Regions from separate parts of the Endozoicomonas gorgoniicola genome, predicted to be linked through region 1. Evidence: predicted binding sites of a transcription regulator. Region 1 holds the regulator's gene; each other region holds the start of a gene.
What was found. The regulator sigma-54, encoded in region 1, starts transcription at its own class of promoters, with help from an activator protein. The targets are predictions, from matches to a motif close to TGGCACNNNNNTTGCTNT.
Positions count from the first base shown of each region.

Region 1 (6,010 bases):
TGGCTGGCAGGTTGTCGACACAATAGTATCCCTGATCCTCAAGTGCATGGAGTGCTGCACTTTTTCCTGAACCTGAGCGGCCGCTGATGATAACGAGTTTCATGGGGGGTCCCTTTATGCGGAGCTTTTTATAACAGATAACAGGTTTTAATGTTGAAGGATAGATGAACTCAACGAGATTAAAACCTGTTTCTTTATTTCAAGGATAGGTAATACTTTCAGCCTTTTCATTCTGAGGAGAATCGGACAGCCGTTGAACCGGGCAGGCCGTCAGGCCGGTGCTGTCAGTATCTGATACAGGCTTTCCGAAGAGTTAGCTGACCGGATCTGACCGAGAAGGTAATCATCGGTAAAGCGCTGGGCCAGGGCTTTCAGGATATCAAGGTGTTCCTGAGTGCTTTCTTCAGGGACGATCAACGCGAAAATCAGGTCAACAGGCTCCCGGTCCACCGCGTCAAAATCGACGGGTTCTGACAGACGAATGAACAGCCCGGTTGGCTCCGGGCAGGCTTTGGAGCGGCAGTGAGGCAGTGCAATGCCGTTGCCCAGTCCGGTGGTACCCAGTCGTTCTCTGTTGATGAGGTTGTTGAACAGATCCTTGGCGTTGATGGCGGGAACATGTTCACTGATCTGTTCCGCAATTGTTTCCAGGATTTTCTTTTTGCTGACCCCTTGCACACCATGGAGGGTGCGTTCGGGGGTTAAGATGTTTTTAATAATCATACAACGATTGGAAGACTCACAGGGTGCGAGTGCAAAATAAGAAGCCGATGACTGAATGGGAGTCGACTGAAAGCCAGGGGCCTTCAGTCGGTTGTGGATTCAGCCTCGGGCTCCCTGCATGCGATCGAGCGTCTTTTCCTTGTGTTTTACCAGCTGTCGGTCGATTTTATCTGACAAATCGTCAATAGCCGCGTACATGTCATCGGATTCAGCGGTCGCATTGATGTCAGCTCCACGTATGTGCAGAATCGCTTCTGCCTTGTGCAGTAGTTTCTCTACGCTCAAGGTGACTTGTACATTAGTGATGTTATCGAAGTGAGCTGCCAGTCGGTCGAGTTTTTTAGTGACATAGTCTTTCAGAGCTTGAGTCACCTCTACATGATGTCCACTGATGTTGACTTGCATGTAACGCTCTCCTGCTGATCCCGTTTGGAGACAGTAGCCAGTTCCCGGGATTTTCGAACTGGTCTGTTTAGATTTTATCACCGTTAATAACATTGGTGCTGTCCTGAAGCAAAAAAATACAGGATTTTTACCTTAAGGTTCTGTCCGAAAAATTCCTGCTAAAATTCCTGCTAATAAGTTTCATTGTTCGGGTACTTATCGTTAAGCACTCTACATGACTTACACCAGGCGCTTGCGTTCATTGGAAGGGGGTATATGCATCGACTCCCGATACTTGGCGATGGTTCGTCGGGCTACTTTTATACCCTGCTCTCCCAGTAAACCGGCAATTTTGTTGTCACTGAGCGGTTTTTTCGGATTTTCATCCTGAACCAGCTTTTTGATCAGTGCGCGAATAGCTGTGGACGAACACTCTCCACCGCTGTCTGTGCTGACATGGCTGGAAAAGAAATACTTCAGCTCATAGACACCCCTGGGCGTATGCATGTACTTCTGGGTTGTGACCCGGGAAATAGTTGATTCATGCATATCCACAGCTTCAGCGATATCCGCAAGCACCAGCGGTTTCATACCTTCGTCGCCCTGTTCCAGAAAGCCCTGCTGGAAGTTAACGATCTTGGTAGCGACTTTGAGTAATGTTTCATTACGGCTTTGCAGGTTTTTCAAAAACCAGCGGGCTTCCTGCAGCTGGTTTTTCATAAACTGGTTGTCCCGGCTGCTGTTGGCTCGCTGAACCATTGACGCATAGCTGTTGTTGATACGCAGACGAGGCAGTGACTCAGAATTCAGTTCGACCACCCAGCGCTCTTTGATTTTTCGAACGGAAATATCCGGTGTGATGTACTCCGGTTCGCTTTGATCCACTCCAGAGCCTGGCTTGGGGTTCAGGCTCTGTATCAGCCCCAGAGCTTCTTTGAGCTGATGCTCTTTCATCCGGGTGCGGCGCATAATCTGGCTGTAATCGCGGCTGCCCAGGGCTTCCAGATGGTGATCAATCAGCTTTTGGGCTTCGTGAATAAAGGGTGTTTGTGACGACAGCTGAGCCAGTTGTACGGACAGGCACTCTTTCAGGTTTTCACTGCCACAGCCAACCGGGTCAAACTGCTGAATACGGCATTGCATGACTTTCAGCTCATCAAGATCGAGTTCTTCAAACGCCGGATCCAGGGCAAGGCTCTGGTGGATATCGTCCAGTGGCGTTGTCAGATAACCATCAGGGTTAGTGGCTTCGATGATCGCTTCACCCAGCACCCTGTCGGTATCGGTGGTGGGGGTCAGGTTCAGTTGCCATTGCAGGTGTTCCTGCAGGGACTCCGTGGTTCGGGAGCGACTCAGGGGGTCAAACTCATCGTTACTGCCTGATGGCATGCTGGAGTAAATCTCCTCCCATCCGGAATCGACGGGCAGGTCCTTTGGAATGCTTTCTGACCATTCGGGTTCCTGAGACTCTGAGGAAGCCGGTGGCTCCTGGGCATTGAGATCAACCAGTTGCTCACCTTCAGCGGCGTTACTGGCTTCCCGGTCGCGGCTCTCCTGATCCTGAATGGCCTCTTCGCTTTCCAGCATCGGGTTGGATTCCAGCGCCTCCTGGATTTCCTGTTGCAGATCCAGTGTCGAAAGCTGTAACAGGCGAATGGCTTGTTGCAGTTGAGGTGTCATCGTCAACTGCTGACCCATTTTAAGCTGTAGAGAGGGCTTCATAGGGCAACCGTGTACCTTTTGCTGTGAAAATGCAGTATTCCAGGCGACGAAAGCTGCATTTCTGCTTATGGCTGTTTACTTTATACGCTGTGCGTTCCTTCGCACTGAGTGGAATGGCTGATCAGAGGATAAGTTCCACCGGTTCGTCTCTGCACATTTTCGTTTGCACATTTTCGTTTGCACATTTCCGTTTGCACATCGTCGTCTTGAGATGCATTCCGTGTCACCGGATTATAAGCACAGAATATTAATAGTGAAAAGCAAAACTGGCATGAAGCCGGTGCGGGAAGAGGGAAGCTCTTCCCGGAATGTGACTGGCTACAAACTGAACTGATGGCCCAGGTAAACGTCACGAACCTTCTGGTTGCTCAAAACGGTCTGGCTGTCACCTTCGGCAATGATGCCGCCTTCGCTGACAATATAAGCCTTTTCACAGATATCCAGTGTTTCACGAACATTATGATCGGTGATCAGTACGCCAATGCCACGGCTCTGCAGTTGCCTGACAATCGCCTTGATGTCCCCGACCGAGATCGGGTCAACACCGGCAAATGGCTCGTCGAGCAGGACAAAATCAGGGTCAGTGGCCAGCGCCCTGGCTATTTCCACCCGCCGGCGTTCACCGCCTGACAGGCTCATACCGGCGCTGTCGCGGATATGACCTATGTTGAACTCATCCAGCAGCGATTCCATCTTGTCGAGTTGTTGCTGTTTATTGAGGTCTTTGCGAGTTTGCAGGATGGCAAGAATATTGTCTGTTACCGACAGCTTGCGGAATATTGAGGCTTCCTGTGGCAGGTAGCCAACACCGGCTCTTGCCCGCCCATGCATGGGCAAATGGGTCAGGTCTTTGTCGTTAATGCTGACTTTACCACCATCGGCTTTTACCAGACCAACAATCATGTAAAAACAGGTGGTTTTACCTGCCCCGTTAGGTCCCAGCAGACCCACAATCTGGCCGCTGTTGACGACCAGAGAGACGTCTTTTACGACCTTTCTGCCTTTGTAGCTTTTACTGAGGTGTTCTGCCTTTAGCGTAACCATCAGGTTAATTCTTTTCCTGTTGCTCGGTTCTGGGCTGAATGACCATCTGTACTCGTCCTTCGCCTTTTCTGTTTTCCAGACCTTTGGCGTTGACTTTCTGTTGCTTCAGGTCGTAGTCGATGCGCTCACCCTTGAACGAGTCACCTTTCTGTATGAGCTGAGCCTGACGGATCAGATGGATTTTCTCATCCAGCACTTTGTAATCAATCGTATGTCCCCATGCCTGCAATATTCCCTGGGCATCGGGCTGTTCTTCTTCGTAGTAAGCGCGCTTGTTAACGCCTTCGGCAACAACCTTTTGCACTTCCTGGTCTTTGGTGTATACCGTGACCACATCGCCGGTAATTCGGGTGCTGCCCTGGGTCATTACGACATCGCCCCGGTAGACTGAAACACCTTTTTTGTTGTCAATGTCTGCCGAGTCGGACTCGATTTCGATGGGCATTTCCCGATCCGATGGCAGTGCCATGGTCAGGGTGGGCAGTAGCAGTAAGATGCCTAAAATTGAACGTATAGCTATTTTTGCATTACGCGCAGGCTTTTTTTTCCGCTCAAGCTTTTTTTTCGGCTCAAGCTTTTGTTTCGGCTCAAGCTTTTGTTTCGGCTCAAGGCTGTTTAGGTTCATGGAATCCTCGTACCCTTGATTTGAGTTTAATCAGACTGTCCTTGTAGAACGCTTCCATACCGATGGCTCTGGTACGACCAGTGTCGTTAGTAATCAGAACCGGACGATCTGTTACAGCAAGACTTTGCTCAGAGTATATGGTGATAAAATCGGTGTCCATACGTACCTGGCTGCCGTTGCTGGTGTCGGTCTGGATCATGACCACGTCGTCCCAGAGTTCAATATCCTGGTCTCCGGGCAACAGCTTGCCGTTCAGGGCATCGGTTACTATGGGTTTTTGTGGGTCACTGTAGTTGCGCAGATGGGGAGTCTTTAGCAGGGTGGTGTCATTATGCGGATAGTGAGTAATGGCGTTGGAAGTCAGCTCGTATTCCAGTGTTCCCGTTTCATTGAACTGGGTAATGGTGGCGTCTACCAGATAGTAGTCTGCGTTTTCCTGTATTTCTGGCTGACGATTCTGTTTTGTAACATGCAAAGTACCGTCGTATGACCAGTAGCCTATCCCAACCATGGTCATCAGCACACAGGCAACTAACAGATAGCTTTTGTAAGAGCTGGTTATGGGCATCAGGTGTGTGATTCCTGTTGATAAAGAAGCCAGTCACTCAGGGACTGGCCTCGAATTACAATAAATTAATGCTTAAAGGTATTCTGCCAGCATCGGCTCCAGCTTACCCTGGGCATCAAGGATAAAGTCACAGAACTCCCTTGCAGCACCCAGGCCTCCATGGTGATCGGTTACTGCCTGTGCATGCTGACGGACAAATGGATGCGCATTGATCACTGCGCAGCCAAAACCAACACGGCGGATAACGGGCAGGTCTGGCAGGTCATCGCCCAGATACGCGATTTCGTCCATGCTGAAGTGTTGGGCTTCCAACAGTTCGTTCAGGGCATTGATCTTATCCTCACGGCCCTGATACAGAAAATCGACACCCAGGTCACTTGCGCGCTTCTCGACAAACGTCGAACGTCGTCCGGTAATGATCGCTGTTTTGATACCAGCCTGTTGCAGCATTTTCAGGCCATGGCCGTCCAGTGTATGGAAGCATTTCAGTGCTTCACCCTGTTCGCCAAAAAACAGCTTGCCGTCGGTCAGTACGCCATCAACATCAAAGACTGCCAGACGCACTTTGGCAGCAGAAGGCTTCAGGGATGAGTCGATCATACAACACCTGCTTTCAGTAAATCGTGCATATTAATAGCGCCAACAGGCTGGTCGTCGGCATCGACACAGATCAGGGCGTTGATTTTACGGTCGTCCATAATCTTCAGGGCTTCAGCGGCGAGGATATCGGGTGAGATGGTTTTGCAGTGACTGGTCATGACATCATCGATGTCGGTCTGGCGCAGATTCACACCTTTATCCAGGGCACGGCGCAGGTCACCGTCGGTGAAGATGCCCACGACTTTACGGTCTTCGTCCACAATGGAAGTCATGCCCAGCCCTTTGTGAGTCATTTCCAGCAGGGCTTCACTGATCTTGGTACCCTGAGTTACTTCCGGAATGCG
Region 1 is NZ_JAPFCC010000001.1:5,993,493-5,999,502, forward strand. Features, by position in the region: gene rapZ (RNase adapter RapZ) at 1-103, opposite strand, end outside; gene ptsN (PTS IIA-like nitrogen regulatory protein PtsN) at 271-723, opposite strand; gene hpf (ribosome hibernation-promoting factor, HPF/YfiA family) at 823-1,128, opposite strand; gene NX722_RS26955 (RNA polymerase factor sigma-54) at 1,348-2,829, opposite strand; gene lptB (LPS export ABC transporter ATP-binding protein) at 3,148-3,873, opposite strand; gene lptA (lipopolysaccharide transport periplasmic protein LptA) at 3,878-4,498, opposite strand; gene lptC (LPS export ABC transporter periplasmic protein LptC) at 4,479-5,066, opposite strand; gene NX722_RS26975 (KdsC family phosphatase) at 5,139-5,666, opposite strand; gene NX722_RS26980 (KpsF/GutQ family sugar-phosphate isomerase) at 5,663-6,010, opposite strand, start outside.

Region 2 (6,010 bases), 440 kb from region 1:
GAATATTTTTAACAAACTCCTCAGTGCCAATTCGAGCAGAGATATCAATAATATCCTGCTTATCCATCGCCACCAGCGGACGCAACACCAGATGATCCGTCGCAGCATCAATCACCGCCAGATTGGTCAGCGTCTGGCTGGATACCTGAGCCACTGCCTCACCGGTCACCAGAGCTTCCACGTGCATTTCTTTAGCCACCGAAGTAGCCGCCCGCAGCATCATACGCTTGAGAATCACCCCCATCTGGGAGTTATCCACATTCTTCAGGATTTCCTCAACAACCCCTTCAAACGGGACAGTGACAAACCGAACGTTATGGGATGAACCAAAACGGCTCCACAGATAATAAGCCACTTCTTTAACCGCCAGCTCATGGGCATGGCCACCGAGGTTAAAGAAGCAGAAGTGCGTACGAATACCCCGCTTCATAGTCAGGAAGCTGGAAACCGTTGAGTCGAAACCACCGGAAATCAGGGATAAAACAGGCTCCATAGAACCCAGTGGGTAGCCACCAAGGCCTTCACCACGGGCTGTCTCCAGAAAATAACGGTCGCGTTTAATTTCAATTTTTACCGTAACATCAGGGTTCTTGAGCTTAACGCCTGCCGCTTCAGTGTGGACATTCAGACCACCGCCCACCTGTTTTTCTACATCAATAGACTGAAAATCATGGGTTCCCTGTCTGGCGCAGGTAACACGGAAGGTTTTGCCTGCCAGACGCTCACGAAAAGCAGGCAGTGCTTTTTCAAGAATGTCGTCAATGGTTGTCAGGGGGTATTCTGTCACCTGCATCCAGTAGGCGATACCGGGGATATGACTCAGCTGATCCCCGACTTCCGCCTGTAAAACAGGATCATCAGAAGAGGTCGTGACTTCGATAAAGTCCCAGGTACCACGAACATCTACACCCTCATCGGAACGCTTGAGAATGGTACGAATATTCTTTCGCAGCACTTTAATAAAGCGTTTGCGAACCGGAGTACTTTTAATCGTAATTTCCGGAAACAGCTTGATAATGAACTTCATGGTTCGGGCTACCGTGATCATGCCGCAGGCACACTAAAAACGATGAGAAGTAAAGCTTACTGAAACCTGACAGCAAAATATTGAGGAAAAGTGGCGGAATTATACAGAAACACACCGTTGTGACATATCCCTCAAGCCCGACGGATAACCGCCCCTGACACCTGCACCAGGGCATGTAAATACCAACAGGCGTTAGTAGTCCGCGCAATTTCACGATACACTGAATGCCGCCTGTTTTTGGGAGCAGCAAAATCAGGCAGTACAGGCTTTTTATGCAGCTATTTATGCACTAAGAGTTATGCACCAAGAGTTATGCACCAAGAGTTATGCGCTAAGAGGATTCGGCAAACCTGTTTTGCATCAATTTAGTGCATAGAAATGGTCTACCATGTTTACTTTTAGTGCAATATTTCAGGATTCAAATACAAAATCCTTTAAACAGCTGCACAAGAGGGCATGAAACAGTATTTTGAAAAGCTGGCACGCTGCTTGCTATTCCAAATGCAGATCAGTCACACCTGTGACCAACCATTGAGCCCGGCGGAAGATCATTCAATCGACTCAACCCAGCTCACGTTAAAGATTGACGTTGAAGGTTGACGTTGAAGATCAGAGCCAAAAGCGATGCTCTCAGTTTTGAGCTAAGTCCTCTGGAGGAAATAATAAATGTCCAAGACCCTGAACCTGATCAAGGATCATGACGTTAAGTGGGTTGACCTGCGCTTCACCGACACCAAGGGTAAGGAACAGCACGTTTCCATGCCAATCAGTGAAATAGATGGCGATTTCTTCGAACTGGGTAAAATGTTCGACGGTTCCTCTATCGCAGGTTGGAAAGGCATCAACGAATCCGACATGATCCTGATGCCAGACGACAGCAGCTCTGTAATCGACCCGTTCACCGACGAAACTACCCTGAACATCCGTTGCGATATCATTGAACCTGCCACCATGCAGGGCTATGAGCGTGACCCTCGCTCCGTTGCCAAGCGCGCAGAAGAGTACCTGAAGTCCACCGGCATCGCGGACACTGCATTCTTCGGTCCGGAACCAGAGTTCTTCGTTTTTGATGACGTTAAGTGGAAAGTTGATATTTCCGGCGCATCCTACGAAATCAACTCTGAAGAAGCTCACTGGTCCAGCAACGCTACCTTTGCTGACGGTAACACCGGCCATCGCCCAAAGGTTAAAGGCGGTTACTTCCCGGTTCCTCCGGTAGACTCCCTGCACGACCTGCGTGCCAAGATGTGTCAGGCGATGGAAGACCAGGGCCTGGAAGTTGAGGTACACCACCACGAAGTAGGTACTGCCGGTCAGTGTGAAATCGGTGTTAAGTTCAACACCATGGTTAAGAAGGCTGACGAGGTTCAGATCCTGAAGTATGCGGTACATAACGTTGCTCACGCTTACGGCAAAACCGCTACCTTTATGCCGAAGCCTCTGGTCGGCGACAACGGCAGTGGCATGCACGTTCACATGTCCCTGAGCAAGGACGGTGACAACCAGTTTGCTGGTGATGGCTATGCGGGTCTGAGCGAAACCGCCCTGTACTACATTGGTGGTGTCATCAAGCACGCTAAAGCGATCAACGCTTTTGCCAACGCGTCCACCAACTCCTACAAGCGTCTGATTCCCGGCTTTGAAGCGCCGGTCATGCTGGCTTACTCTGCCCGTAACCGTTCTGCGTCTATCCGTATCCCTTACGTGAACAGCCCGAAAGCCCGTCGTGTAGAAGTTCGCTTCCCTGACCCGACTGCTAACCCATACCTGTGCTTCGCAGCACTGCTGATGGCTGGCCTGGACGGCATCAAGAATAAGATCCACCCTGGTGATGCCGCTGATAAGGACCTGTACGACCTGCCAGCTGAAGAAGCCAAGGAAATTCCGGTCGTTGCTGAAAGCTTTGAAGAAGCCCTGGCTGCTCTGGACTCTGACCGTGAATTTTTGACCGCTGGCGGCGTATTCACCGACGACATGATCGACGCTTATATTGAGCTGAAGAAGGAAGAGTGCCTGGCCATCAGCCAGACGACTCACCCTGCAGAGTTTGACCTGTACTACTCTGTTTGATTGCTCGTATCGATAAGGCAGAACACTCTGCCTTATCAAAATGCTTTTCAAACCCTGAAATGGCTAATTGTGGTATTTACCCGATTAGCCATTTTCTTTTCCGACTATTCAATGACCTTTCAGAGCAGTAATCTATTCGTATACCGTTATCCATGGGTAGGCTTCAATGACAATAAAAACTTTGCCACTTTTCTTAATGTTGATAACTGCGTCCTTCAATGCCAGTACACAGATTTATAAGTCCATCGATAAACATGGCAATGCTGTCTTCACCGACAAGCCTTCCACTAACCAACCCAGTGAACCCGTTACGCTAAAACCCACCACCAGCCTGCCTTCCCCACCCAACATACCCTCCAGCCACTCCGCTGCTGAGCCAACAAGGCATGGCAAACCAGGCTACAACGTTTTTTCAATCAGCAATCCGGCTAATGATTCAACGGTTCGGAACAATGGCAGCTTCACGATAAAAGTCAGTCTTCAGCCCAATCTGAACAGAGGACACAGAGTACGCTTTTTTATTGATGGTCAGGCTGTTGCTGGTCCACAAAGAACGCTCAGCCATCAGGTCGAAAATATGAACCGGGGAACCCACCTGATCAGGGCGGAGGTGGTTAATCATTCAGGGAAAGTGATTCAGACCACTGAAAGCACGGTACACGTGCAGCGCACTATCTACAGACCTCCTGCTCCCTGACACAGAGCTTTGACCATTAAATGCACCAAATTAGTGCATTCAGTTTATATCTCTTTATAATCTACGGTTCAGCAAGCGTTACCCTGCATTTGTACCATTACATAGTGCGCTCCGGGCAAACTGGTTCAATTATTGCTGAGTTCAATGATGACTGAACAGTTATCAGGGAATACATCACAATGTGTCGAACAATAACAACATCAGGGATGTTCAGATGATCGAACAATTTGTACTGGACAATCTCAATACTGCGGTGATTGCCCTTGATCGGGAATTAAGAGTCAGCTATCTCAATCATGCTGCTGAAAACCTGCTGGATATCAGTGAACGGCGCAGCTATAGCCAGCCTGTGGAGACACTGTTAACCCAACCCGGTCTGGAAGATGACCTGAAGCGGGCACAGTCCCAGCAACAACCGTTCACCCGCCGTAAAGCCTGCATTCGTATCAACAGCGAAACGGTCACTGTTGATTACACCGTAACCCCGGTAGATTATTCAGACTTCAGTATTCTGCTGGAAATACACCCAAGGGACCGGTTGCAGCGCATTACCCGGGAAGCCTCTCTGGTTGCCAAGCAGGAAACCGCCAAAAGCCTTGCCCGGGGTATGGCTCACGAAGTAAAGAACCCCCTTGGCGGGATTCGGGGCGCAGCACAACTGCTGGAACGCCAGTTAAACGATAATGGTCAAAAGGAGTTTACAACCATCATTATCGAAGAAGTCGATCGACTTCGTGACCTGGTGGACCAGATGCTGGGGCCTGTCAAACCACCCTGTCTGAAAGCACTGAATGTGCATGAAGTGATTGAAAGGGTGATGCAACTGACAGAGGCGGAAACGGGTGGTGCCATTCAATTCGTCCGGGATTACGACCCCAGTATTCCAGAGATACCAGCAGACCGGGAGCGGCTGATTCAGGCCGTTCTGAACCTGGTTCGTAATGCCATGCAGGCGATTGAACAGCATATGCCATTAAGCGATGGACAGATCACGATCCAGACCCGGGTTATCCGACAGTTCACCATTGCCAACGAGCGCTGCCGCCTGGTGTGCAATATCAGCATTATCGACAACGGCCCCGGCATTCCCGAAGATATGATCGAAACCATCTTCTACCCCATGATCAGTGGCCGCGCGGAAGGCACCGGGCTGGGCCTGCCCATGGCACAGTCAATCATCAGCCAGCATAAAGGACTGATTGAGTGTGAAAGCAAGCCAGGCCGAACCTGTTTCAATGTTTATATACCGATTGCTCTCTGAGAGGCGTGCTAATGACTACCGATTCGCAAGTCTGGATTATTGATGACGACCGTTCTATTCGCTGGGTGCTGGAAAAGTCCCTGCAGGGAGAAGGGCTGAGTGTCGAGTCCTTTGATTGTGCAGATAAAGCGATAGAAGCTCTGGACAACGGCAAACCAGAAGCCATTATCAGCGATGTCCGGATGCCGGGTATCAATGGTCTGGATTTTCTGAAGCAGGTACAGGACTCCTACCCTGAGTTACCTGTGATCATCATGACCGCTCATTCTGATCTCGACAGTGCAGTGGCTTCCTATCAGAGCGGTGCTTTTGACTATATGCCCAAGCCCTTTGATATTGATGACGCCATCTCCCTGACCCGACGGGCGCTGGAACATAGCCTTCAGCTGAAAAATAGCCGCCAGCAGGCACAGGAAGTCAGTACGATTGAGCCTGTGGATAACTCCACAGAGATCATTGGTGAAGCACCCGCCATGCAGGAAGTATTTCGTGCCATCGGAAGGCTGTCTCACTCCAATATTACGGTATTGATTAATGGCGAATCCGGAACCGGCAAAGAGCTGGTTGCCCGCGCATTACACCGACACAGCCCCAGAGCTGCAAAGCCATTTATTGCCCTGAACATGGCTGCGATTCCAAACGACCTGATTGAATCCGAACTCTTTGGCCATGAGAAAGGCGCCTTTACCGGTGCCGGAGCCATGCGCAAAGGGCGCTTTGAGCAGGCTGGGAATGGCACCCTGTTTCTGGATGAAATCGGCGATATGCCTGCCGATACCCAGACCCGCCTGCTCAGGGTTCTGGCCGATGGTGAATTTTACAGAGTGGGTGGTCACATACCTGTAAAGGCCGATGTAAGAATCATTGCCGCCACTCATCAAGATCTGGAAACACTGGTTAGCCAGGGTAAGTTTCGGGAAGACTTATTCCATCGTTTAAACGTTATTCGTGTGCA
Region 2 is NZ_JAPFCC010000001.1:5,552,915-5,558,924, reverse strand. Features, by position in the region: gene thiI (tRNA uracil 4-sulfurtransferase ThiI) at 1-1,027, opposite strand, end outside; gene glnA (glutamate--ammonia ligase) at 1,694-3,097, shown strand; gene NX722_RS25015 (DUF4124 domain-containing protein) at 3,264-3,794, shown strand; gene glnL (nitrogen regulation protein NR(II)) at 4,012-5,055, shown strand; gene glnG (nitrogen regulation protein NR(I)) at 5,067-6,010, shown strand, end outside.
Region 2: the regulator sigma-54 is predicted to act here: its motif matches at 1,506-1,523, upstream of glnA (glutamate--ammonia ligase).

Region 3 (6,010 bases), 5.9 Mb from region 1:
CGCCTTCCTGATCGGATGCGCCACGACCACCAATGGTCTCTTCGTCTTCATAGCCTTTGTAAGGGTCAAAGGTCCAGTTGTCCATATTGCCCACACCAACGGTATCAATGTGAGCATCCATGGCAATCACATGCTTACCATGGCCAATGGTACCGAGAACGTTGCCCTGTGGGTCAATTTCAACTTTGTCGAAACCCACTTTTTCCATCTCTTCCTTGATGCGCAGTACGACTTTTTCTTCGTCACAGGACTCGCTGGGAATGGCAATCATATCCCGCAGGAAGCGGGTCATTTCAGGCTTGTACTCTTCAGCCTTTTTCAGAACGTCAGCAAAAGGGAGCTTCAGATCGGTTGTCATTGTTGTATTCCTTAATCGTTCTATTGATAGATTCAGCGGTGTTTAAACAGCGTATTTGCCTTCCCAGACCACATTCCGGTAATTCACCTGATCGGTGTCGCCTTCCGTGTTGAACAGCAATACGACAGAATTTTTATCGAGCTTTAACGATTCCATGATGCGCCCGGCATCCGGATGTTTTGCAATGGCATAAAGCAGGCCGATACCAATGGCGCCGGACTCTCCGGATATAACCACGTCATCTCCCTGCAATGGGTTACCCAGGATACGCATACCCAGTGCAGCAACCTTGTCTTCTACGGACAGGAAATGGCGGCTGCAGTTTTTGAGAATTTCCCAGCCCAGTGGGTTGGGTTCACCACAGGCAAGTCCAGCCATAATCGTGGCCAGGTCTCCGGTCACATTGACGGCAGCACCGTCAGGGGTGCAGCCAGACTGGTAAATGCAGTCAGCTTTATCGGGTTCTGCCACAATGCCGGTAAAGGTGTCGGCACCGTAACGATTGGCGAGATAGCCCATTGCGCCACCGGCCAGCGCACCAACGCCTGCCTGAAGAACAGTATGAGTTGGCTGGGGAATACCCATAGCTTTCAGCTGGTCGCAGGCTTCCGATGCCATGGTCATATAACCCTGCATAATCCAGGTCGGGATTTCGGTGTAGCCTTCCCAGGCTGTGTCCTGAACCATCAGCCAGCCATTTTCGTCGGCATTTTTGCAGGCCAGACGTACAGCGTCGTCATAGTTCAGGTCGGTGACAATGCATTCGGCTCCCAGCCTGAGGATATTATCGACACGCTCCTTTGCTGCGCCCTTTGGCATATAAACGACAGCTTTCTGTCCCAGCTGCTGCGCAGCCCAGGCAATACCACGACCATGGTTGCCATCGGTAGCGGTTGCAAAGGTGATGGGTTCCTGGTCTTTTAAGCTGTCGAAACTGAATTCGTCCAGAGAGATACCCAGCTTCTGGCAGACACACTGGGCAATGGCATAGGAACCGCCAAGCACTTTGAAAGCATTCAGGTCAAATCGGTAGGACTCGTCCTTGACGAGAATTTTGCCTATGCCCAGCTCGTTTGCCAGACGGTCAAGGGAGACCAGCGGGGTGGGCTTGTAAGCATCGATCTGTTGATGAAATTCGAGAACGGTTCTGGCGATCTCTGTGCTGAACAAAGAAGACGATCGTCCTGTAAAAAACGGGTTGTCTTTTTGTTGCAGTGACAATGAAAATGTTGACACTTTTTACTCCTGAGCTTTTTAATCCTGAACTTTTTAATCTTGAACTTTTTAATCCTGACCTCTGTACTCCTGAAAGAATGCTGACGGGTAGACGATAGTGTTTCCTAAGTTTCCCCCAGACACTGGAAACAACGTCTGGAGGCGTTCATGTAAAGATCAGCCATCTACACGACGCTTGCCTTTTTCCATGAGTTTTTCCAGCACCACGTCAGGGTTGCCAAATTTACGGTTGAGGATCATGGAAGCAATGATAAATGGCTTCCAGCCAGCTTCCTTGTAAGTGTCAACCAGGTACTTGTTAAAGACGCCTTCAGTCACTTCTCCTTCTTCGCAGGATACGCCGGTGATGTCAGCAGGCAGACAGTGCATGTACAGGGCTTCACCATCTTTGGTGCGCTTCATCATCTCTTCGGTGCAGTGCCAGTCTTTATGCTGGGCATTCTGTTCAAGACACTCTTTTTCCAGAGCCTTCAGGCCTTCTTGGTCATTGGCTTTCAGCAGCTCAGTGCGCTTGCCCATTACGTGATAAGGCGCCCAGGATTTTGGATAAACGATGTCAGCGCCTTCAAAGGCTTCTTCCATGGAGGCGACCTGTTTGAAGCTGCCGCCACTTTCTTCCGCCTGTTTGGCGGCGGTTTCAACCACTTCCGGAATCAGTTCATAGCCTTCAGGGTGAGCCAGTGTGACGTCCATGCCGAAACGGGTCATCAGGCCGATAATGCCCTGAGGTACAGACAGAGGCTTGCCGTAGCTTGGGGAATAAGCCCAGGTCATGGCGATTTTCTTACCCTTGAGGTTTTCCAGAGAGCCAAAGTGTTCTTTCAGCCAGGCGAGGTCAGACATGCTCTGGGTAGGATGGTCAACGTCGCACTGCAGGTTAACGACACCCGGACGCTGAGCCAGTACATCTTCTTCTTTACCAAAATCCAGGGCTTCACCCACTTCGCGCATATACTGGTTGCCATAGCCCAGGTACATATCGTCACGAATACCGATGACGTCTGCACAGAAAGAGATCATGTTGGCGGTTTCCCGAACGGTTTCGCCGTGAGCAATCTGAGACTTGCCTTCGTCCAGGTCCTGTACGGCGAGACCCAGCATGTTGCAGGCGGAAGCAAATGAGAAACGGGTACGGGTAGAGTTGTCACGGAACAGTGAAACACCCAGACCACTGTCGAATACTTTGGTGGAGATGTTCTCATTCCGCAGTTCGCGCAGGGCTTCTGCAACCGTTAATACCTGTTTCAGCTCATCGGTAGATTGTTCCCACGTCAGCAGGAAATCCTTGTTGTGCAGTTCAGAGTCAAGATTTTTAATTTCTTCAATAAGATCCTGATAAGTTGCCATGGAATGATCCTTTGATGTTTGTAGAACAATAAATCGTTCTTTTGCGGTGTAAAAACAGCAGTCTGAAGCCTGGAGATTTAGCCATCTGCAGTTTGATTTGCTGGTAATGAGAGACTGATAGACTCTGTGTTACTCTGATTTTCTATATAACAAGATGTGTGCCAATGTGTTCTTGTTGTGTTGTTACATGATTGGTTTTTAAAAAAAAGATATATAAAACAACAAGTTAAATATTTCATTTTTGAGATGTGCTTTTTGCTGAGATGAATAATCACCCATGGTATTTTAATTAAAAGAAGTTGTTCGATCAGTTTGATAATAAAAATATTTTCAGAATCAAAATGAAAAAATGACAATGGACGTATAACGTGCTGAAGCTTTGATGGTGTAGCCTTGATTATTTATGACCTGAATCAAATAATAAAAAGCCATCATTGATTATCGTGTTTACTGAGATCGCCTTAATAAAAACAGTATCTGTCTAATAAGTTGAATACTCGTGCTGCATCAATTAGCAGCTACTATAAAAACGGTTGCATAAGCACATATTTTTACGCGTTCAATGATGGTGAGTGCGTAATGAATAAGCTTTTGTAATACGGAGGTAATATGGAACTGTACTATAAGCTCGATGATCGCCCTCCTCTTGTAAAAAGCTTTATTCTGGGTTTTCAGCATCTTCTGTCTGCACTGCCGGGGATCATTGGCGCACCACTGGTGGTTGCCTCGGCTCTGGGGTTTTCTATACAGGAAACGGTGATCCTGGTGAATGCTTCGATGCTGATGTCCGGTATTGGCAGTATGATTCAGGGGCTGGGTTTTGCTCCGCTTAAGCTGGGGGCAAAGCTTCCTGTTATTCAGGGTACCAGTTTTGCTTTTGTAGGCGTGTCGATCACTATCGGGTTTCAATACGGTTTCGCGGCGGTGGTTGGAGCCACGATTGTCGGAGGATTATTTGAGGTCTTCCTGAGTTTCTATATTCATCGTATACGAAAGTTTTTCCCGCCTGTGGTGACCGGAACAGTTGTCTGTCTGATCGGTATGACGATCTTTCCTGTAGCGGTGGATTGGCTGGCAGGAGGAAAGGGCGCTGAAGACTATGGTAGCCTGATGTATCTGGGTGTTGGTGGGGTGGTGTTTTTACTGGTTGTCTTTTTTAACCAGTGGTTCAAAGGGTTTATCTCTTCAGCCTCCATCCTGATTGGCCTGATTTTTGGTTACCTTCTCTGGTTTGCCCTCGGTCTGCTGGATCTGAGCCCGGTGACCGAGGCCGCTGTGGTCGCTATTCCCAACCCACTTCATTTTGGTATTGAGTTTCATACGGGTGCCATTATTGCCATATGTGTTGTGTACACCGTATCCATGGTGGAGTCAGTCGGTGACTATCTTGCCCTGTCTAACTATTGTGACACCGAGCTGGACAGTAAACGCTTAAGTGCCGGCATTCGCTGTGAAGGTTTAAACAGTGCGCTGGCTGGTGTGTTCAACTCCATGGCAACCACTTCGTTCAGTCAGAATATTGGTGTTGTGGGTATTACTGGTGTGGCGAGCCGTTATGTTGTGGTGTTCTCCGGAGGCATTTTGATTGCTGCCGGACTCCTGCCAAAGTTTGGTGCCCTGATTGTCAGTGTGCCTGAGCCGGTGATTGGCGGAGCAGGCGTGATAATGTTCGGTATGATTCTCGCCGGAGGCATTGGCATCCTGAAAAAAATTGACTTCTCCCGCCGTAACACCATGGTACTTGCCCTGGGTATTGCTGCCGGTCTGACAGTGACCTACCGGCCTGAAATCGTTAATGAACTGCCGGACCTGGTGAGAATGGTGTGTGGTAATGGTGTCGCTCTTGGCGCGATTGTAACCGTCATTGCCAATCTGGTTTTACCAGAAAGCAAGACTGTAAAAGAAGCACTGAATGCTGTTTCTGAGAGCTAATAGCGCAAATCCAGAGCTACCAGGTTCGCTCTGAAGCAGTGCAGTGACCATGTCTTCCATAATACACTGCACTGTCTTCTTATTGGGGACGGGTACATTTTTTCTGAATGACTAAGTGATTAATTGTGGCCTCCCTTGAAGGAGGGGAGGCTACCCAATATATGGCGTTCTGCGTTGTTACCCGGTTCGATATTAAGCATGGGAGCCCCTTGTTCATGATGGTTTCAATGTCTGAAATTGGCCCATGCACGACCAAAGCGTCGTACCATTAATCGAAAACCTGACAGCGATTCGTCAAGGTTAGCCGATAAGTCCCGGCTGGGCTCTTGGATAGGCTCTTGGGCGCGCTCTTCTTCTGCCAGCTGAGTGGGTGTAACCGTGTTAATCCGCATTGGTTGCCAATGGATAAAACGATAGCTGGCGATTTGATCATCGGGGTTGGTGATACTTCTCAACTGCAGGTCTTCCAAATTAATCGTGGTGCCACTGGTGGAGTAGTAGTCAAACATGAAGCTGATTGCTACCCTTTGTGGCGATATTCTCTGCGCTCGCGTAAATCTGTAAATCCAGATGTACTCTGGAAAACTCTTGTCCAGAGTATTCCCAATATTAAAGGCGTTATATGTTACTGAATCCGGTACTGTTATAGCTTCACCGTCTGTCGAGTCAAACTCAACCTGAACAATAAAGTGTTGAGGTGGAAGCCAGGTTGAGCTGCCATCATCCGCATCCTCCCTTAAGAAGGGAGCCTTTGGTAAGGATGGGTCATGGTACGATAAACGCCCCTCATTCATTGCCTGAGTATAACGGTTTGACACTCTGGCGTTTGTAGTGATGTGCAGCTGACTTTCAACCTGTTGGTCAATATTGTAAAACTGGGGGGAGGGGGGTATAAAGGCATTTTGTTCTGATAGAGTCAGAGGGGCTGGTTGGTTGCCAACAGGCTTCCCGAATGCAATAAGAATACTATCCTCGTGCAGGAAGGGCTGGCCAGATGAACAGTCTGAGGACGTTGCTTCGGAAGAGCATTCCTGGGACGAGTCAGCCTGATAGACGATTATTGGAATGACGGTCTTCCCCTTATTGTCTAAATAAGGCAGCTGAGGGAGCCAGCCACTGATCATTCCTCTGGCTTGT
Region 3 is NZ_JAPFCC010000001.1:121,353-127,362, forward strand. Features, by position in the region: gene NX722_RS00525 (YgeY family selenium metabolism-linked hydrolase) at 1-358, opposite strand, end outside; gene dpaL (diaminopropionate ammonia-lyase) at 401-1,594, opposite strand; gene ygeW (knotted carbamoyltransferase YgeW) at 1,751-2,941, opposite strand; gene NX722_RS00540 (uracil-xanthine permease family protein) at 3,551-4,873, shown strand; gene NX722_RS00545 (hypothetical protein) at 5,098-6,010, opposite strand, start outside.
Region 3: the regulator sigma-54 is predicted to act here: its motif matches at 3,088-3,105, upstream of ygeW (knotted carbamoyltransferase YgeW).

Region 4 (6,010 bases), 370 kb from region 1:
GCACCGGCATGCCGAATACATCACCAACACAGCAAGAAAAAGAACCGGTGTACTTATCTTCTTGGTCAATGCTGGGTCTTTCTGGCTATTCCTTTCCAGAGACCATCAGACAAGGTGCATACTGCGGTTCCAGTGATGGCATTTCCATCACCTAAATCAGGCAATATCAGTAAACTTAAAATTGCAAAGGCCATGCTGAAATCTGTACGGCAGACTCTTCAGGGGCGAGCTTTTCGGCTACTCACTGACTGCTGGTTTATGAATCACACCATGATGCAGCCCGCGCTTGAGCTTGGGTATGAGGTCATTGGTCATATACCCAAAAACCGGGCACTTTATGCGCTTCCAGTCGATGCACTTCCTCCCTCTCCTTTCAAAAGGAAAGGCCGCAAGCGTAAGTATGGTGTCAAAATGACACCTGAGGAAGTAGAGAAATTACCAGAGACCAAGATGACTCTCTGGCTTTACAGAAAGAACCGGACTGTCTCTTTTCGTTCCTGTATTTGCCGGGCTCGTTTTTTGAAAGGCCGTATTGTCCGAGTCGTCTGGAGTCGTTTTGAAAACGACAAGGGAGAAACAGAAACCAAACTATTTCTGTCCACAAATCCTGACCTGAAAGCCGATGAAGTGCTATTAGCCTACTCGCTCAGGTGGCCTATAGAGCCTATGTTCCAGCAACTTAAACACGAGTTTGGATGCAAGCATTTATGGCAGCAGAAACTCAGAACGCTGTTACGATGGATGCACATTAAAATGGCAGGGTATGCGCTGGTGCAATTGCTGACCATTTGTCAAAATCCTGCGGCCATTGCGTTGGCCAAAACTGCCTGGAGGAACCCCCATACAGTCACGGCCGGAATGCTTAGGCGCGCGCTGTTTTGGATTATTCCGCAGTTTCGAATTCGTGGCTGCTGGAACCGATATGAGCAAAAATTAGAGCTGAAATTGCCGGATAAAAACGAACGTTCGGATAGTTTTTTTGGAAAAACGACATAAATGAACTCAGAACCAATGATTTAAACGGTTCAGGCAGGTTTAAATTGTGTGCCTGACGGGGTTGGCTGCGCCGACGCTAAATATTTTACCGAACGTTCATGTTTTAAGAACTCTAAACCTGAGCTTTCTTTAGTTTTGTATGTCTCTATTGCATCTCGTATGTATCCTTCAACCTCATCAGAAAGCCTTTTTGTTCGGTTTCCTTGTTTCATCTGATCTGTAAATAGCGCCTTAACAGTTTGACCATTTGAACTATATGACTCATTCCAGCGTGCAAGTGTTCTCCAATTTGGTGGTCTATCGTCGTTTAACTCTTTGGCTATTTCGGAGATTAAGGGTGTGAGGGATTTTTCTGTCCAGGTTTTGACTTTTTGCCGTAATTTAGTCACATACGTGAACCGACGAACAACCTCTTCTCTCTGCTTTTTGGGCAGAGAAGCTAAGTCCTCGGAGAGAGAGTCCTCTTTCTGACTGTCCGGGCTACTGATCACAAACTCAACTCTTCCTTCAGCAAGGCTCAACTCTATCTCATCAATACTTCGACTTAACGTAGAGCCACCTTGCAAAAGGTTTGTGAGATCAAGCTTATCACTACTCCGACTCTCTATCCTTAACAGTAACTCCTCTTCAGTTTCTGCCCCTGGAAGCAGCTTGAATACAGTTCCTTCAGTAAATCTTTGGATAATGGCCATGATTGATACCTACTAAGGAATTTTTGGTCAAATGTGATGTATTCAGATCTGTGACCAAATGGTTTCTGGCGATCAGGTCATATGCAAGAGGAAAAAAATGAGGTTCATTCATATCTGCAAAACAAGCAAGCTCCTGAATGGTTACTACATGATTCGCATATGAAGAAGCAGTAGCTAGAATGTGCCTATGCTCAGCAGTTATGGGACCTTGCGTTCTGTATTTATGGATTATCTGGAGGTTATCAAAGTAGGGCTGCCTACGGATGAACTCTTCAGTCCATAATAAAAGATCTCTTCCCAAGCCCTTTGCCGCTTCTCTCTGGCAGGAAAAACGATCTTGAAAATCCTTTCGATTAGCGATTCTTGATGGCTTTACCTCTATATACGGCTCTTGACCACTGATCATCCGAGCAAGATGATCAGGAGTGTATCTGTGAACTTTATTTTCATATACATATTCAAAGCCTTCTGGCTGAGCCTCAAAGGATTTTACTTCTCGGTTATACTCAAGGGGGTAGCAGCTGTGGAACTCAAGAGTTGATTCAATAAGGAGCGTAGTACCGTTTTTAGGGCTGACAAAACGGTGTATATTTTTGACCTTGGACTTCCCGAGCTTTCTGCGGTACATAAAAAAAGACCTCGGTTAAACAACACCTGAAGTATTGTTGCCAAGGTCTTTTTTGTCAAAGTTGTCGTTTTATGTCATCGCTAAAATTTTTATGTCACGATATGGTAGTAGCGACATCCCCGCCCAAACCAGGGTGACTGGATGCTTCAGATTACTGCTTTCCGGTAAACTCCGGATAGGCTTCCATACCGCATTCAGTGATATCTGCGCCTTCATACTCTTCTTCTTCAGTAATGCGCAGGCCGATAACAGCTTTCACCACACCCCAGACAACCAGTGAGGCACCGAAGACCCAGGCAAAGATTGAAGCGATACCCAACAGCTGAGCGCCTAGTGTTGCATCACCATTAGTCAAAGGTACTGCCAGCAGTCCCCAGATTCCCACAATACCGTGTACAGAAATGGCACCGGCCGGGTCGTCCAGGCGCAGTTTGTCGAGGGCAACGATAGCAAACACAACCAGTGAGCCACCTACAGCACCGATCAGCGTAGCAGCCAGGGCTGTTGGCGTCAGAGGTTCGGCAGTAATCGCAACCAGGCCAGCCAGAGCGCCATTCAAAGCCATGGTCAAATCAGCCTTACCAAACAGCAGTCGTGCAACAATCAGGGCAGCAATAACACCGCCCGCCGCGCCGGCATTAGTGTTAACAAAGATCTGGGCGACAGCGTTAGCGTTTTCAACATCAGAAATCTTCAGCTGTGAACCACCGTTAAAGCCAAACCAGCCCAACCACAGGATGAAGGTACCCAGAGTCGCCAGAGGCAGGTTGGCACCCGGCATTGGGTTAATGGAACCGTCTTTGCCGTACTTGCCCTTACGAGCCCCCAGAAGCAGAACGCCTGCCAGCGCAGCAGAAGCACCCGCCAGATGAACAACACCCGAGCCAGCGAAATCCTGGAAACCGGCTTCATTAAGGAAACCTCCGCCCCACTTCCAGAAACCCTGAACGGGATAGATAAAGCCGGTCATGAACACTGCGAACAGCAGGAATGACCAGAGTTTCATTCGTTCAGCCACTGCACCAGAGACAATGGACATAGCGGTCGCCACAAAGACAACCTGGAAGAAGAAATCTGAACGCAATGAATAGTAAGGTGCATCATCGCCACCGGCAGTCACGGCTTCAACCGAATTTTCACCACCAATCAGTGTACCGAGTACTGGCAGAATGCCGCCTTCATTAGCACCGGGATACATAATGGCATAACCACATAACAGGTACATGGTGCAGGCAATGGCAAACAGGGCAATGTTTTTGGTAAGAATTTCTACGGTGTTTTTCGAACGCACCAGGCCTGCTTCCAGCATGGAAAAACCAGCCGCCATCCACATGACCAGTGCGCCCGACATCAGAAAATAAAAGGTATCGAGTGCATACGACACCTGAGCAAGATTTTCCACGAGTCCCCTCCCCGAAGGAATTCACAATATTATTCTTTTGCTGTGAACGTATTTTTCAGGTGAAAAACAACGACCGTTACAGACTGATTCAAAGCTATTGATTAACCGCTATTTATTGGTAGTCTGACGACGCCTGTCAGATAGCGTCTTCACCGGTTTCGCCGGTTCGAATTCGAATCGCCTGCTCCAGCGTCGTTACAAAGATTTTGCCGTCACCGATTTTGCCAGTGTTTGCGGCTTTGGAAATGGCTTCAATCACCTGATCCAGCAGGTCATCGGAAATACCCACTTCAATCTTCACCTTGGGCAGAAAGTCAACGACATATTCAGCTCCACGGTACAGCTCGGTATGACCTTTCTGGCGACCAAAACCTTTTACTTCTGTTACGGTAATACCCTGCACGCCAATTTCTGATAATGCTTCACGAACATCATCCAGCTTGAAGGGCTTTATAATGGCTGATACCAACTTCATGCATCTCTCCCGGGTCTAGTTAGCTCTTGGGTAAAAATAAACAGCTAGCCTGACTAGCTGAAACAGTGAGGAGGGAGCTTAAGTCTACGACTTTCGCCATGGGCGGTTAAGCCCTGCCTCATAAATTTATTCTTGTTAAAGCAGATGTTGTGCCAACTTAAATTCCAGTCAGTGTCATGGCTGTCAGCGCTGTTTTCTGAGCATTCCCGGTCATTGCACTCTTTTCGTGCATCGCCTTTTTACAAGTATCGGGAAAACGCACTAATAAGGTGCAAATACCCTCCTCTCATTTTCTTCAGGGTATTACATAGCACCTGACCAATAAGTCTGAACTATTCGATTTCATATAGCCGGGTACTTATCTTGAATCTTGAAATCACTTTGCTTACAGTCATGACAGCGCCAACCATACCCAACCAATAAGCAGTCAGGACTCCCCCATGATCGACAAGGCAGCCATCATCAATAATATTGCCAGCCGGGCAGGCCAGATACTCAGTACAGAGAAAAGCAAAACCGCTGAAGATATTGAACACAATATAAAAGCCCTGGTCAGCAGTACAATGACCCGGTTTGAGCTGGTGTCCCAGGACGAATTCGATGCCCAGATGGCTGTTTTACGACATACCCGTGAACGTCTGGAGGCACTGGAGAAAAAAGTGGCTGAGCTGGAAACGGCACTGGCAGAAAAGCCCGAATAATCCAAACTCAATAAATCCGCCTGCCCGCAGGTGGATTCACTGCTATTCTTTCTCTCCATTCTGCCCCCCCAAGACTAACAACAAAACAGAGGCAACTCTTTTCGTGTCCAAAATTGCGGTTGTTCACACTCGTGCCAGAACCGGACTGGAAGCTCCGCCTGTTACGGTTGAAGTTCATCTTTCAGCCGGGCTTCCTGCCCTTAACATGGTGGGTCTCCCTGAAACAGCTGTTCGGGAAAGCAAAGACCGGGTACGCAGCGCCTTAATCAACAGTGGCTACGAGTTTCCAACCAGCCGGATCACAGTGAACCTTGCACCAGCCGATTTACCAAAGGAAGGCGGTCGATTTGATTTACCTATCGCCCTTGGGATTCTGGCAGCTTCAGGCCAGTTGCCTCTGGACACTCTGAATGGTTATGAATTTCTGGGAGAACTGGCACTGACCGGCAAATTGCGTCCGGTTACCGGCTCATTACCCGCTGCAATAGCCGCCAGGAAGGCATCTCACCGGCTACTTCTGCCAGGCGACAGCGCACAGATTGCCAGCCTTTGTCGTGAGGCAAAAGTGTTCGGGGCAGAAGACCTTTTGCAGGTCTGCGCGCATCTGACCGGGCAGGCTGTGTTAGAACCTGTCACAGCACAATTCAACAATAATGAGGCAATTGACTACCCGAATTTATCCGACGTAAAAGGACAGCAGCAGGCAAAACGAGCGCTGGCAACTGCGGCTGCCGGTGGTCACCATTTATTGCTGTTTGGCCCGCCGGGAACCGGAAAAACCATGCTGGCCAGCCGTTTGCCCGGACTATTGCCAGAACTGTCTGATGACGAAGCCCTTGAAGTGTCAGCGATACATTCCCTGTCATCACAGCAGCAGTCGGTTATCTGGAAACAGCGCCCTTTCAGGAATCCTCACCATACGTCTTCTGCCGTTTCTCTGGTAGGCGGTGGCTCTCACCCACGTCCCGGTGAAATCTCTTACGCACACCAGGGTGTTCTTTTTCTGGACGAATTGCCTGAATTTCAAAGACTGGCTCTCGAAGTATTGCGCGAACCGCTGGAAACCGGAGAAGTAGTGATTGCCCGCGCCAGAGGGCAGGCAACCTTTCCAGCCGC
Region 4 is NZ_JAPFCC010000001.1:5,621,160-5,627,169, reverse strand. Features, by position in the region: gene NX722_RS25370 (IS701 family transposase) at 1-996, shown strand, start outside; gene NX722_RS25365 (hypothetical protein) at 1,026-1,688, opposite strand; gene NX722_RS25360 (Tn7 transposase TnsA N-terminal domain-containing protein) at 1,663-2,316, opposite strand; gene NX722_RS25355 (ammonium transporter) at 2,468-3,718, opposite strand; gene glnK (P-II family nitrogen regulator) at 3,855-4,193, opposite strand; gene NX722_RS25345 (accessory factor UbiK family protein) at 4,634-4,894, shown strand; gene NX722_RS25340 (YifB family Mg chelatase-like AAA ATPase) at 4,998-6,010, shown strand, end outside.
Region 4: the regulator sigma-54 is predicted to act here: its motif matches at 4,331-4,348, upstream of glnK (P-II family nitrogen regulator).